DNA from 2 places in the Streptomyces sp. NBC_00316 genome. Region 2 is predicted to be linked to the other one. Evidence: predicted binding sites of a transcription regulator. Region 2 holds the regulator's gene; the other holds the start of a gene.
The links. Region 2 encodes HspR, which represses chaperone genes until heat shock. Its sites were predicted from a motif close to TTGAGNNNNNNNNNCTCAA; they were not measured.
Positions count from the first base shown of each region.

Region 1: lon (endopeptidase La) is a predicted target of HspR. The motif match lies at 5,767-5,785, and genes of this name have one in related genera.

Region 1 is NZ_CP108023.1:3,196,280-3,204,013, reverse strand. Features, by position in the region: gene OG878_RS14040 (multifunctional oxoglutarate decarboxylase/oxoglutarate dehydrogenase thiamine pyrophosphate-binding subunit/dihydrolipoyllysine-residue succinyltransferase subunit) at 1-1,613, opposite strand, end outside; gene OG878_RS14035 (HAMP domain-containing sensor histidine kinase) at 1,873-2,949, opposite strand; gene OG878_RS14030 (response regulator transcription factor) at 2,946-3,683, opposite strand; gene OG878_RS14025 (spermidine synthase) at 3,920-4,612, opposite strand; gene OG878_RS14020 (nucleotidyltransferase domain-containing protein) at 4,826-5,647, opposite strand; gene lon (endopeptidase La) at 5,808-7,734, shown strand, end outside.
Region 2 is NZ_CP108023.1:4,284,390-4,292,123, reverse strand. Features, by position in the region: gene OG878_RS19110 ((Fe-S)-binding protein) at 1-733, opposite strand, end outside; gene OG878_RS19105 (sugar transferase) at 859-1,452, opposite strand; gene dnaK (molecular chaperone DnaK) at 1,771-3,624, shown strand; gene grpE (nucleotide exchange factor GrpE) at 3,621-4,271, shown strand; gene dnaJ (molecular chaperone DnaJ) at 4,365-5,549, shown strand; gene OG878_RS19085 (heat shock protein transcriptional repressor HspR) at 5,551-5,997, shown strand; gene OG878_RS19080 (helix-turn-helix transcriptional regulator) at 6,226-7,236, opposite strand; gene OG878_RS19075 (helix-turn-helix transcriptional regulator) at 7,410-7,734, opposite strand, start outside.

The DNA of each region.
Region 1 (7,734 bases), 1.1 Mb from region 2:
CGCAGGATCCGCAGCTGCTCCTCGCGCTCCGGCTTCGGGCGCGGACGCTCCACCCGGTCCTGGAGCCACTTGCGCTGCTTCGGGTCCTGGATGTGCATGAACTCGATGCCGGTGGTGCGGCAGTACGACTCACGCAGCACACCGAGGATGTCGCGGAGCTTCATCATCGTCTTGCCGGCGAAACCGCCGACCGCGAAGTCCCGCTCCAGGTCCCACAGGGTGAGGCCGTGCTCGGTGATGTCCAGGTCGGGGTGCTTGCGCTGGCGGTACTCCAGCGGGTCGGTGTCGGCCATGACATGGCCGCGGACCCGGTAGGAGTGGATCAGCTCGAAGACCCGGGCGGCCTTGGTGACGTCGTCGTCGTGCGAGGCGTCGATGTCCTTGAGCCAGCGGACCGGCTCGTAGGGGATGCGCAGCGCCTTGAAGATCTCGTCGTAGAACTCGTTCTCGCCGAGCAGGAGCTGGGCCAGGATCCGCAGGAACTCGCCGGAGGCGGCGCCCTGGATGACCCGGTGGTCGTACGTCGAGGTCAGCGTCATGACCTTCGAGATGCCCAGCTTGTTCAGGGTGTCCTGGGAGGTGCCCTGGAACTCCGCCGGGTAGTCCATCGCGCCGACACCCATGATGAGGCCCTGGCCGGGCATCAGGCGGGGCACCGAGTGGACGGTGCCGATGCCGCCGGGGTTGGTCAGCGAGGCGGTGACTCCGGTGAAGTCGTCCATGCCGAGCTTGCCGATGCGGGCGCGGCGGACGATGTCCTCGTACGCCTGCCAGAACTCGAAGAAGTTGAGCGTCTCGGCCTTCTTGATGGCCGCGACGACCAGCTGGCGGTCCCCGTTCGGCTTCACCAGGTCGATGGCCAGGCCGAGGTTGACGTGCTCCGGCTTGACCAGCGTCGGCTTGCCGTCCTTCTCCGCGAAGGAGTAGTTCATCGACGGCATGGCCTTGAGGGCCTGCACCATCGCGTACCCGATGAGGTGCGTGAAGGAGATCTTCCCGCCACGGGCGCGCTTGAGGTGGTTGTTGATGACGATGCGGTTGTCGAACAGCAGCTTCACCGGAACGGCGCGGACGGACGTGGCCGTCGGCAGCTCCAGCGAGGCGTTCATGTTCTTCGCAACGGCGGCGGACGGGCCGCGCAGCGTCACGTACTCGGGGCCTGCGGCCGCCGTGGTGGCCGGGGCCGCCTTGGCGGGGGCCTTCGCGGCCGGAGCAGCCGGCGCGGCGGGTGCCGCGGGTGCGGCAGGCGCCGCCTTCGCCGGAGCGGCGGGTGCGGCAGGTGCAGCAGGTGCGGCGACCGGGGCCGGGGCCGCGGGCTGTGCCGCTGCGGCGTGGTTGACCTGGACCGGTGCGGTGGCGGCCGGGGCCGCGGTCACCGCAGCCCCCGCGGCTGCGGCGCCGGGAACGGGCTTGTCCGCCGTGCCGGACGTACCCGGCTTGTAGTCGGCGAAGAAGTCCCACCAGGCGCGATCGACCGAATTGGGATCCTGGAGGTACTGCTGGTAGATCTCGTCGACGAGCCACTCATTGGGGCCGAAAGCGGCAGCCGGGTTCGAGCCCGGGCTGGCTTGGTCGGTCGAGATGCTCGAGTTACTGGGGGACTGAGACGACACGGCGGCAACCGCCCTCTTCCGCTTCACAAGGTGATGGACAGCGGAAATCAAGGCTACGCCTCCTTGACCGTTCCATGCAGACCGGGCCGGTCTTCGTCGTGCAAGTCACATCAAAGAGCGGGTTTCGGCGCACGAAATGGCGGGAAACAAGCTTGGTTCCGCTTCACTCCGGGTACGCGAGACCGTGGTTACGGCCCCATGGACCGTATCCCCGCGTGGGACGAGACGTAGAACGTGCCCTTCCGCTTCGAACCCTATGTCAACTGCGCGGCTGAGGGATCCCCGGAAGAGTGACTTGGATGCGGCAACCGCGAGCTGATTCGGCCACTCCGATGCGACCGCCGTGCAGATCCACCGCCCAGCGGGCGATGGCCAGCCCCAGCCCCGTGCCGCCGTCGCTGCCCGGACCGTGCGGGGACGGCACGACGCCACGGTTGAAACGCTCGAAGACCCGGCGCCGTTCGGACTCCGGGATGCCGGGGCCCTCGTCCAGGACCTCCAGATCCAGCGACTCCGGCAGCGCCCCGCGCCGCGCCCGCACCGTGACCCGGCCGTGCGGCGGACTGTGCTTGACGGCGTTGTCGATCAGATTGGCCACCACCTGGTGCAGCCGCTCCGCGTCCGCGTGCGCGGTCAGCTCGGGCGGGGACACATCCAGGTGCAGATGTACGTCCGTACGGGTGTGGTTCCCGGAACCGGAGGACAGCCGGCGGTACGAGGCGGCGAGGTTCGCTTCCTTCAGCACGCCCGAGAGATACGGCCACACCTCGAAGCGGCGGGCCTTCAGGGTGACCACCCCGTTGTCCAGACGGGACAGGTCCAGCAGCGTCTCCACCAGCCTGCCGAGGCGCTCCGTCTGTTTCAGTGCCGTGCGCATGGTCTCGGGATCTGCGGCGGAGACCCCGTCCACGACGTTCTCCAGGACGGCTCTCAGCGCCGCGATGGGAGTGCGCAGCTCGTGCGAGACATTGGCCACCAGCTCCTTGCGGTGCAGGTCCACGGCTTCCAGATCGTCCGCCATGAGGTTGATCGTCTGCGCCAGGTCGCCGAGCTCGTCACGCCGGCCGGCGCCCCGCACCCGCCGGGTGTAGTCGCCCTGCGAGATCGACCGGGCCACCCTCGTCATCTCGTCCAGCGGCGCGGTCAGCCCGTGCGCCACGAACTGGGTGATCAGCAGCGTCGCGATCACCGAGAACACCGTGATGAACCGCAGCTCGGTCCTGGTGCGCACCGCCACCATCAGCAGCCCGGTCGTGATGAACACCGAGACCACGACGAGCGTGCCCAGCTTGGCCTTGATCGAGAAAGGGCGCAGTCCGGAACCGGTCCGGCTCATGGCGCCGGGGTCTCCAGGGCGTAACCGACACCGTGCACGGTACGGATCCGCTCCGCGCCGATCTTCCGGCGCAGCGCCTTGATGTGGCTGTCGACGGTACGGGTGCCGGAGGCGTCCGCCCAGTCCCAGACCTCGGCGAGCAGCTGCTCGCGGGAGAGCACGGCGCGCGGCGTGTTGGCCAGGCAGACCAGGAGGTCGAACTCGGTGGGCGTCAGGTGGACGTCCTCGGCGCGCACCCGGACCCGGCGCTGCGCGTGGTCGATCTCCAGCTCGCCGAGGCGCAGGATGCCGCTGCGCGGTGTCACCGCGGCCAGTGCCGCACGCTCGACCCGGCGCAGCAGGACGTGCACCCGGGCCGCGAGTTCACGCATGGAGAACGGCTTGGTCATGTAGTCGTCGGCGCCGACACCGAGGCCGACCAGCATGTCGGTCTCGTCGTCCCGGGCGGTCAGCATCAGCACCGGCACGGGCCGTGTGGCCTGCACCCGGCGGCAGACCTCCAGGCCGTCGAAGCCCGGAAGCATGATGTCGAGCACCATCAGATCCGGCTGCCAGGCCTCGGCCGCGTCGACGGCCGCCGGGCCGTCGAGCGCCGTCTGCACCAGGAAGCCCTCGGCCCGCAGGCGGGCGGAAATGGCGTCGACAATCGTCGCGTCGTCCTCGACCACCAGGACCCGGCGCTGCGCGCCCGGGGTGGCCGCGACACCGTTGTGGGTGGTGTGTGTCTGTTCCATCGCCCCGCCCCTGCCCGTTCTCGCGGAGGTCATTCCCCCGGACGCACGGTCTTCGCTTGTGAATTTCGTGGGTGATCCCGTTTGCCGCTCAGCAGCGTAAAGGCAGTGGGCTGCTCCCGGCTACGCAGGGTGTAACGGCAGGGGAACGGGTTGGACGCGAGCAGGCGGCGGAGTGTCTGCCTTGTGGCGCTTGGCCCCCGGGCGTCCGGGGGCCCCGCATACCCGGTGGGGGGACCTCAGCCGGCCCGAAGTGCGAGATGAACCACGTCGGGCACACCTCGGGCGACATGCACCTCTTCTGTTCTTACGCCATCAAATCCGGCATTTCTCAAGGCCTGTTCAAAGGCGGCGGACGGCTGTGCGGACCACACGGCCAGAACCCCGCCCGGATTGAGCCGTTCCCGGCAGTCCGCGAGGCCCGCGGCGGAGTACAGGCTTCCGTTCTCCTCGGTGACCGTCCAGTCCGGCCCGTTGTCGATGTCCAGACACAAGGCGTCGTAACGGTCCGTAGTCGTGTGGAGATATGCGACGAGATCCGTCGCCAGGATCGCCGTGCGTGGATCGGCGAGCGCCGCACCGGAGATCCGGGCCAGCGGCCCGTCCAGGTGCCACTCGATGATCGCCTGTTCCCTCTCGGCGACCGCGATCCGCCCCCAGCGCGGCTCGGCTGCGGCATGCGCCAGCGAGAAGCCGACCCCGAGCCCCCCGATGAGCACCGAGGGGCGCGTCGGCCCGGCGGGCAGCGCCGCGAGCGCGGCGTCGATCAGCAGTCGCTCGGAGCGCCCGTCCGCGGTGTCCATCAGGAAGCAGCCATTGGCGATGATCTCGAAGTCGTCCCCCCGCTCCCGCAGGACGACCTCCCCGTACGGTCCTTCGCGGCGGTCGAGCGTGACGGGGCTGTGAGCGGTGCGGCGGTAGGCGGTGGGCATGTCCTCGGTCTCCGGTAGGTGGGTTCCCGCCATCCTTGCCGGACGGGGCGGCCGGGGCCAGGAGAACGGCGGCTCCGGGCGGGGCGTGAGGAGTCGAAGGGCATGGTCGCGCGGTTCCGGCCGTGCGCCGCGCTCCCTGTCGGTGCGCCCCCGTGGCTCGATGCCGCTCCCGGCCGCCGCCGCCGGAGCCTCGGGCCGGAGTGCCCGGTGGGGTCAGGGCCGGGGGGCCTTCTCGCCGTGCACCGCGACGTACTCGGCTGCCAGCCACGGCGCCAGATCGTCGATGAGCAGGCTGAGGACCGCCGGGTCCGTCGAGGGGGCGCGGGCGGTGGCCGCGGCGATGCGCATCTGGTCGAGCCGCTCCGGGTAGTAGCGGCCGAAGATCTCCGCCGACTCAACGAGGTCGCTGGTCCAGCCGCCCCAGCGCGGCATGACCAGCGTGAAGCCCGACCGGACGACACGTCGGGCGGCGCCGCGGCTGAGGTTCCTGCGTTCCGCGTCGGTGGTGGCCCCGGCGGCCCGGCTGCGCCAGCGGGGGAGCGACAGGTGCAGATCGCCGTTGGTCTCACGGGCGAGCAGGGGCGTGGGGCGGTAGTGGGGCAGTTGCGTGGCGAGGTCGTCGCCCAGGAGAGGGGTGCAGAGGCAGGCGACGAAGAAGCCCATGTCGTTGCGTTCGAGCCGGCTGAGGAGGGTGCCGGCAGCGAAGAGGAGGATGCCGGCGCCGTCGATCGGGTCGCACGAGGCGTCGAGTGCGGCCTCGACGGAGCGGGCGGCGGCCCGGTCGGCCTCGGTCGGTTCGTCGCGCAGGGCCAGCAGCAGATCCAGGTCCGAGACGCCGGGAATGGCGGTGCCCCGCGGAATGCTGCCGTAGAGGTAGGCACTGTGCAGCCGCGCGGGGCCGAACGCATCGGTGATCCGGGAGCGGGCCGCCTCGACCACGGGGGCGAACACCACCGGCACGCGGCTCAGCGAGCCCTCGCGTCTGATCGTCCCGTCCTCGGCGAGGCCTCTGTCGCGCAGCTCTGTGTCACCCATACGGGCACTCTCCCCCGGAGTGCGGCCGGGCGCGAGCGGTTTTCGCAGCTGACGGGCGCGGCGGAAGAAGATCGCTCAGAGCGAACGCAGCTCCGGGAACATAAAGCAACTCAGGAGCATTGAGCCTGCATAGCTCAACTTGAATGCCGAAGGGGAGATCATGGCTACTGAGTCCAACGCGGTCACTCCGCTGACCTTGCCCGTGCTGCCGCTCGACGACGAGGTCGTGCTGCCTGGAATGGTGGTTCCTCTCGACCTGTCCGACGCCGATGTGCGGGCAGCCGTCGAGGCCGCTCAGGCAGCCGTCCGGCCGGGTGGAGGCAAGCCCGAGGTGCTGCTCGTTCCTCGGATCGACGGGACGTACACCGGGACCGGTGTGCTCGGCACCGTCGAGCAGGTCGGCCGGCTCTCGGACGGCGACCCGGGTGCACTGATCCGTGGCCGTGCCCGGGTGCGGATCGGGGCCGGGACCACCGGACCCGGGGCCGCCCTCTGGGTGGAGGGGACCCGTGTGGACGTGTCCGTCCCCGAGCCGCTTCCCGGTGCCGCCGCCGACCTGGTCAAGGAGTACAAGGCCCTCGCCACCAGCTGGCTGAAGAAGCGCGGCGCCTGGCAGGTCGTGGACCGGGTCCAGCAGATCGACGACATCTCCGCGCTCGCCGACAACTCCGGATACTCCCCCTTCCTCACCACCCCCCAGAAGGTGCAGCTCCTGGAGACCGCGGACGCGGTCGCCCGGCTGAAGCTCGCCATCCAGTGGCTCGGCGAACACCTGGCCGAGCAGGACGTCGCCGAGTCCATCGCCAAGGACGTCCAGGAGGGTGTCGACAAGCAGCAGCGCGAGTTCCTGCTGCGGCGGCAGCTCGAAGCCGTGCGCAAGGAGCTCTCCGAGCTCAACGGCGACCCCGAGGACGAGTCCGACGACTACCGGGCACGGGTCGAGGCCGCCGACCTTCCCGAGCACGTCCGCGAGGCCGCGCTCAAGGAGGTCGACAAGCTGGAGCGTTCCTCCGACCAGAGCCCGGAGGGCTCCTGGATCCGGACCTGGCTGGACACCGTCCTCGAACTGCCGTGGAACGAACGCACCGAGGACGCGTACGACATCCGCGCCGCCAAGGAGATCCTCGACGCCGAGCACGCGGGCCTGGAGGACGTGAAGGAACGGATCACCGAATACCTCGCCGTACGCAAACGCCGTGCCGACCGCGGCCTCGGGGTCGTCGGCGGACGCCGTGGCGGTGCGGTGCTGGCCCTCGTCGGTCCCCCCGGCGTCGGCAAGACGTCCCTCGGCGAGAGCGTTGCGCACGCCATGGGGCGCACATTCGTCCGCGTCGCGCTCGGCGGTGTGCGGGACGAGGCGGAGATCCGCGGCCACCGGCGTACGTACGTCGGTGCGCTCCCCGGACGCATCGTCCGCGCCATCAAGGAGGCCGGTTCCATGAACCCGGTCGTCCTGCTCGACGAGATCGACAAGGTCGGCTCCGACTTCCGCGGCGACCCGGCCGCGGCGCTGCTCGAAGTCCTCGACCCGGCGCAGAACCACACCTTCCGCGACCACTACCTGGAGGTCGAGCTCGACCTCAGCGACGTCGTCTTCCTGGCCACCGCCAATGTCCTGGAGGCCATCCCGGAGGCCCTGCTCGACCGCATGGAGCTGGTCAGGCTCGACGGCTACACCGAGGACGAGAAGGTCGTCATCGCCCGCGACCACCTGCTCCCGCGCCAGCTGGAACGGGCCGGTCTGGAGAAGGGCGAGGTCACCCTCGACGAGTCGGCGCTGCGCAAGCTGGCCGGCGAGTACACCCGCGAGGCGGGCGTACGCAACCTCGAGCGGGCCGTCGCCCGGCTGCTCCGCAAGGTCGCGGCCCAGCACGAACTGGGCGACCGGGAACTCCCGTTCACCATCACCGACGAGGACCTGCGGGGTCTCGTCGGACGGCCGCACCACGTTCCCGAGTCCGCCCAGGACCCGGCCGAGCGCCGCACCGCGGTGCCGGGCGTGGCGACCGGACTCGCGGTGACCGGTGCCGGTGGCGATGTGCTCTTCGTGGAGGCGTCGCTGGCCGATCCGGAGACCGGTGCCTCCG
Region 2 (7,734 bases):
GGAAGCCGAGGAAGCGGTGCCAGGCGACACCCATGTTGGTGTTGAGCGAGACCGTGATCATCCAGATCAGCGAGGTGCCGATCTTGATCATCGCGGTGAAGTAGATGAGGTTCTGGAGCGCGCCGAGGCTGAGCCCCTTGAAGGCGAGGACCAGGGGGTACGAGACGAAGTACGCGGCCTCGTAGCCCTCGACGTGGTGGATCGCGCCCTCGAGACCGCGCAGGGTCAGGATCGCCAGGCCGATGACGAGGATGACGTACTCGACGAAGTACGCCTGCCAGGCCTTCGAGCCCGCGAAACGGGACTTGCGGCCGGCCCGCGAGGGCAGGTTCAGCAGCCGGATGGCGATCAGCACGAGGATGCCGACCGTCGTCATCAGGCCGATGAACTCGATGTAGAGCTCGAACGGCAGCCATTCGCCGATGATCGGCAGCACCCAGTCGGCCTTGAAGAGCTGTCCGTACGCCTGGAGCAGCGTCGGCGGCAGCGTCAGGAAGCCGATGGCGACGAACCAGTGCGCGAAGCCGACGATCCCCCACCGGTTCATCCGGGTGTGGCCGAGGAATTCCTTGACCAGGGTGATCGTGCGCTGCTTCGGGTTGTCGGTGCGGCTGCCTGCCGGGACCGGCTGTCCGAGTGTGACGAACCGGTAGATCTGCGCGACGGCTCGGGCGATGAGCGCAACGCCGACCACAGTCAGCACCAGCGACACGATGATCGCGGCGAGTTGCATTTGGGGGCTCCTCGGGCCTGCGAGGGTGGGATCCAGCACTTATGGGATCCGGCACGGACGGTGCGTGCCGGACTACAAGCGATTACTAAGCAGTAACTTAATCAGTCTGTGCTGACACTATCCACTTATTCCGCCGCGCTGTAGCCGCGCAGCCGGTGATCTGTGTCGCTCAGGTGTGCCTTGCTGCGGCGGGTGAGCCCGCGGAGCGCGGCGCGCAGGGGCAGGCGTACGGCTTCCATCAGGATGACCAGGTCGAGTCCCAGCCAGTGGTGCTCGGCGTAGTGCTGGTCGAGCAGGGCCGGTTCGTCCCACGGCATTCCGGAACGGGAGCGGACCTGGGCCAGGCCGGTCAGGCCGGGTCTCAGTTCCTGCCGCCAGTGTGGCGCGGTGATCCCGGCCCGCGTGCGGTCCGCCGCGCCGGTCCGCTCGTCGTCGTCCTCCGGGGTGAGCGGTTCCGGCCCCACCAGGGAGAGCTCTCCGCGTACGACATGGGGCAGCCGGGAGAGCAGGTCCAGCCGGAGCCGGCGGGTCCGCAGGCTACGCATGACGAAGGGGCGGCCGCCCAGGCCGATCCGCACCGAGCGGTTCAGTGCACCGCCGGAGGGCTGCTGCAGGGCGAGCGCGACGGCCCCTGCGGCGAGCAGAGGGGCGGCCAGGGTGAGCAGGGCCGAGCCGAGGGCCAGATCCAACGCGCGCTTGGCCGTCATCTTCGTCTGCATCGTTCACACCTGCCGGGTTGGACGAAACGAGTGCCGGTTTTGTACGTCTCACGGCATTTTGTGACAGAACGATCCCATGCGGAGATGATGAAGCGGGGTGTGCGGGCCGGTCGGGTCGACGGGTGTCACCCGTGATCGTCAATAGACGTCATCCCTGTTTGTCAGATATGCACCCCCTTCATCTCGGACAAAACCGCAGGTGGCGTGGGGTGCGTGCACGATAGTTGAGTCGACTCCGCTCAGGTCTGTTGACTCCGAGAGGGCGATCATGCATCCTTGAGTCAGATCCACTCAAGTAGTCATGTTGGAGGAATTGAAATGGCACGTGCGGTCGGCATCGACCTGGGCACGACTAACTCCGTCGTCAGCGTTCTCGAAGGCGGCGAGCCCACCGTCATCACCAACGCCGAAGGCGCCAGGACCACGCCGTCCGTCGTCGCCTTCGCGAAGAACGGCGAGGTGCTGGTGGGCGAGGTCGCCAAGCGCCAGGCTGTTACCAACGTCGACAGGACCATCCGGTCGGTCAAGCGCCACATGGGCACCGACTGGAAGATCGACCTCGACGGCAAGAGCTTCAACCCGCAGCAGATGAGCGCCTTCATCCTGCAGAAGCTGAAGCGCGACGCGGAGGCGTACCTGGGCGAGAAGGTCACCGACGCGGTGATCACCGTCCCGGCGTACTTCAACGACTCCGAGCGTCAGGCGACGAAGGAGGCCGGCGAGATCGCGGGCCTGAACGTCCTGCGTATCGTCAACGAGCCGACGGCCGCCGCGCTGGCGTACGGGCTCGACAAGGACGACCAGACGATCCTCGTCTTCGACCTGGGTGGCGGCACCTTCGACGTGTCGCTCCTGGAGATCGGCGACGGTGTCGTCGAGGTGAAGGCCACCAACGGTGACAACCACCTCGGTGGTGACGACTGGGACCAGCGCGTCGTCGACTACCTGGTGAAGCAGTTCGCCAACGGTCACGGCGTGGACCTGTCCAAGGACAAGATGGCTCTTCAGCGTCTGCGCGAAGCCGCGGAGAAGGCGAAGATCGAGCTGTCCTCCTCGACGGAGACCACGATCAACCTGCCGTACATCACGGCGTCCGCCGAGGGCCCGCTGCACCTGGACGAGAAGCTCACGCGCGCCCAGTTCCAGCAGCTCACCGCGGACCTCCTGGACCGCTGCAAGAACCCGTTCCACAACGTCATCAAGGACGCGGGCATCCAGCTCTCCGAGATCGACCACGTCGTTCTCGTCGGTGGCTCGACCCGTATGCCGGCCGTCGCCGAGCTCGTCAAGGAGCTGACCGGTGGCCAGGAGGCCAACAAGGGTGTGAACCCGGACGAGGTCGTCGCCATCGGCGCCTCGCTCCAGGCCGGTGTCCTCAAGGGCGAGGTCAAGGACGTTCTGCTCCTCGACGTCACCCCGCTGTCCCTCGGTATCGAGACCAAGGGCGGCATCATGACGAAGCTCATCGAGCGCAACACGACGATCCCGACCAAGCGATCCGAGATCTTCACGACGGCCGAGGACAACCAGCCGTCGGTGCAGATCCAGGTCTACCAGGGCGAGCGCGAGATCGCGGCGTACAACAAGAAGCTCGGCATGTTCGAGCTGACCGGTCTGCCGCCGGCCCCGCGTGGCGTCCCGCAGATCGAGGTCGCGTTCGACATCGACGCCAACGGCATCATGCACGTCGCTGCCAAGGACCTCGGCACCGGCAAGGAGCAGAAGATGACCGTCACCGGCGGCTCCTCGCTGCCGAAGGACGAGGTCAACCGGATGCGTGAGGAGGCCGAGCAGTACGCGGAGGAGGACCACCGCCGCCGCGAGGCCGCCGAGTCGCGCAACCAGGGCGAGCAGCTCGTCTACCAGACGGAGAAGTTCCTCAAGGACAACGAGGACAAGGTCCCCGGCGACGTGAAGACGGAGGTGGAGGCCGCGCTCACCGAGCTGAAGGAGAAGCTCAAGGGCGAGGACACCGCCGAGATCCGCACCGCCACCGAGAAGGTTGCGGCCGTCTCCCAGAAGCTGGGCCAGGCGATGTACGCCAACGCGCAGGCCGAGGGCGGCCCGCAGGGTGACCCGCAGCCCGGCCAGGCGCAGGCCGACGCCGCCGACGACGTCGTCGACGCCGAGATCGTGGACGACGAGCGGGACGCCAAGGGCGGTGCGATGTGACCGAGGAGACTCCGGGCTTCGAGGAGAAGCCTGACGTCCCCTCCGGCGCCACCCCTGACGGAGCTGAGCCGAAGGACGCCGCCCCCTCTTCGGAGGAGGGGGCGTCCCCGGCCGGGGACGCAGTACAGACGGTCGGTCTCACCGCCCAGCTGGACCAGGTCCGCACCGCGCTCGCCGAGCGCACCGGTGACCTCCAGCGGCTGCAGGCCGAGTACCAGAACTACCGCCGCCGCGTCGAGCGGGACCGGGTCACGGTCAAGGAGATCGCTGTCGCGGGGCTCCTGTCCGAGCTCCTGCCCGTGCTCGACGACGTCGGTCGCGCCAGGGAGCACGGCGAGCTCGTGGGCGGGTTCAAGTCGGTGGCCGAGTCGCTCGAGACGATCGTCGCCAAGCTGGGCCTGCAGCAGTTCGGCAAGGAGGGCGAGCCCTTCGACCCGACGGTCCACGAGGCCCTGATGCACTCGTACGCGCCGGACGTCACCGAGACGACCTGCGTGGCGATCCTCCAGCCGGGGTATCGCATCGGCGACCGCACCATCCGCCCCGCGCGGGTGGCGGTGGCCGAGCCCCAGCCGGGCGCGGCCCCCGCGGCGGCGAAGGAAGAGAAGACCGACGACGAGGAGAGCGGTGGCACCGAGGAGGTCTGACATTTCGTCCGACCACCGCGGGGCCCACCGCCTGCCCCGGCGACCGGCCCTCGGGCCGGTCGCCCGGCAGATCGTCCGGAAGGAGGGACGTCGATGAGCACGAAGGACTTCGTCGAGAAGGACTACTACAAGGTCCTCGGCGTCCCCAAGGACGCCACCGACGCCGAGATCAAGAAGGCGTACCGCAAGCTCGCCCGGGAGTTCCACCCGGACGCCAACAAGGGCGACGACAAGGCGGAGGAGCGCTTCAAGGAGATCTCCGAGGCCAATGACATCCTCGGCGACTCCAAGAAGCGCAAGGAGTACGACGAGGCGCGCGCCCTCTTCGGCAACGGCGGCTTCAGGGCCGGTCCCGGTGGCGCGGGAGGCAACTTCAACTTCGACCTGGGCGACCTCTTCGGCGGCACCCAGGGCGGCGGCGCCGGCGGTCCCGGTGGTTTCGGCGGCGGCGGTCTCGGCGACGTCTTCGGCGGCCTGTTCAACCGGGGCGGCGGCGCGGGCACCCGCGTGCAGCCGCGCCGCGGCCAGGACATCGAGTCCGAGGTGACGCTCAGCTTCACCGAGGCGGTCGACGGGGCCACGGTCCCGCTGCGGATGTCCAGCCAGGCGCCCTGCAAGGCGTGTTCGGGCACCGGCGACAAGAACGGCACCCCGAGGGTCTGCCCGACCTGCGTCGGCACCGGACAGGTGTCGCGCGGCAGCGGCGGCGGGTTCTCTCTCACCGATCCCTGCGTGGACTGCAAGGGCCGGGGCCTCATCGCCCAGGACCCGTGCGATGTCTGCAAGGGCAGCGGGCGGGCGCGTTCCTCGCGCACCATGCAGGTCAGGATTCCGGCGGGCGTCTCCAACGGTCAGCGGATCCGGCTGCGCGGCAAGGGTGCCCCGGGCGAGCGAGGCGGCCCGGCCGGCGATCTGTACGTCGTCGTCCACGTCGACGCCCACCCGGTCTTCGGACGCAGGGACGACAACCTCACGGTCACCGTGCCCGTCACCTTCGTGGAGGCGGCACTCGGCGGCGAGGTGAAGGTCCCCACGCTCGGCGGACCCCCGGTCACCCTGAAGCTACCGGCCGGCACCCCGAACGGGCGCACGATGCGCGCCCGGGGCAAGGGCGCGGTGCGCAAGGACGGCACCCGGGGCGACCTGCTGGTCACCGTCGAGGTGGCGGTGCCGAAGGACCTGGGACCCGAGGCGCAGGACGCGCTGGAGGCCTACCGGAAGGCGACCGCGGGGGAGGACCCGCGGGCGGAGCTGTTCCAGGCTGCGAAGGGAGCTTGAGGTGGACGGCCGTCGACGCAATCCGTACGAACTGACCGATGACTCGCCGGTGTACGTGATCTCGATCGCGGCCCAGCTCTCGGGCCTGCATCCGCAGACACTGCGCCAGTACGACCGCCTCGGCCTGGTCTCCCCGGACCGCACGGCCGGCCGCGGCCGCCGCTACTCGGCCCGCGACATCGAGCTGCTGCGCACCGTGCAGCAGCTGTCGCAGGACGAGGGCATCAACCTGGCGGGCATCAAGCGCATCATCGAACTGGAGAACCAGGTGGCCGCGCTCCAGCAGCGCGTCGCCGAGCTCTCCTCGGCGCTGGACGGCGCGGCGGCGGCGATGCAGCAGCGCGAGGCGCAGGTGCATGCGTCGTACCGGCGCGATCTGGTGCCGTATCAGGACGTGCAGCAGACCAGCGCGTTGGTGGTCTGGCGGCCGAAGAAGCCCAGGGAATAAGCGCGTTTGCGGCGCTTGGATGAACGGCTGAGGCCCGTCACCCGGAAACGGGTGGCGGGCCTCCGTTGTGCGGGAGGTTCCTTCTCTCGCGGGCCGCGGGCCGCGGGAACGAGAGCGCCGGCGCAGGGCACGAGATCACCGCGGCGATACTCCGCCGACGTCCGGAGCCACGGGATCCCGCCCGGCCGGCGTGGTCGACGGGATCTCGTCCCTCACTCCCGGGCCGGCTCAGGAGCCGACGGGTGTGCGCCCGCGTGGTGTCGATTCGTCCTGGTCGACGAGGCCCGACTGGATGATGAGCGCACCGAGGTGGGTCCGGCTGGACGCGTGGAGCGTCTGCATGAGCTTGGCGATGTGGGACCGGCAGGTGCGGATGCTGATGCCGAGCTTGCGGGCGACGGTGTCGTCGACGTGACCCTCGACGAGGAGCCGCGCGATGCTGAGCTGCACGGCGGTGGCGGGGGCGCCGGGGGAGGCCTGGTGCAGGTTCTCCTCGATGGGGATGGCCTGGGCCCACAGCGCCTCGTACACCTGGACCAGATAGCGGACCAGGGCCGGGTGGCGGATCTCCAGGGCGACGTCGCGCTCGGGGGTGGCGGGGATGAAGGCGACCGCTCGGTCGAAGATGAGCAGCCGTTCGATGGTCTGCTCGATGGTCCGGACCTGGAGGCGGTCCGCGGGGACCTGGGCCAGATAGTGCTTGAGGTGGGGGCTGTAGCGGGCCGGGTGCTGGTAGAGATGGCGCAGCCGGGCTCCGCTGCTGATGGCCGGCTGCACGGTGCGCAGGGCCTGTTGCATCGTTTTGAGGGGACGGGTGCCACCTGGCTGTGCCGTCAGGATCTCGTCCCTCGCCAGGTGGGTGGCATCCATGACGGCCGTGTTGATCAGCGGCTTTCCCTCGATGACGGTGATGGCGAGGTTGGGGTCCTCGCTGGCGACCGACGTCAGGGGGGCCAGTGAGTCCGCAAGGGCCGTGGTGAGCCGTATCCGTTCGTGGATCTCGCGGGTGACGGGCTGCAGCAGATGCGCCAGGGCCGCGGACGGGGGCACGGGGCGCATCCAGGCGCCGTCCCGGGGGTCGGGGTGGACCAGCGCCATGTCGATGAGGCACGGGGCGGGCGCGAGGTCGGCGCGGGCGATCCTGCCCTTGCGGAGCGCCTCGGTGTAGAGCCGGATCCCGGAGTCGCACAGTTCAAGTGCGCCGTGCGAATGCCCGGGTTGCTCCTCGTCTCGACCCATTCGGGATCCCCTACTTTTGTGCACTGCAGCAAGATGACGGTGGTGGGAAGCCTAACCACAGGGGGAGTGTTGTCCCCGCTGGGTGGCGAACTCCCCCCGCGCAAAGGGGGCGTGGCCGCTTTCCCCCTTGTCGCGGCCACCGTCGCACCGGCCTGGGAGGAGGGCGGAGAGCGTCAGTGGTCCTGTTCCAGGAGTCCTGACCGGGCTATCAGGTAGCCGAGCTGGGCGCGGCTGTTGCTGCCGAGGATGGCGGACAGCTTGGCGACGTGCGCACGGCAGGTACGGACGTTCATGCCGAGGCGACGGGCGATCGCCTCGTCGACATGGCCCTCGACGAGGAGTTGGGCGATGGAGCGCTGAACACCACTGATGCCTTTGGGGGCCGGGTTGTAGTGAAGCTCCTCGAGGAGCGGGGAGGCGCGGTTCCAGAGTTGCTCGAAGACCTTGACCAGGTAGTCGACCAGCCCGGGATGGCGCAGTTCCAGCGCGATCTGGTCG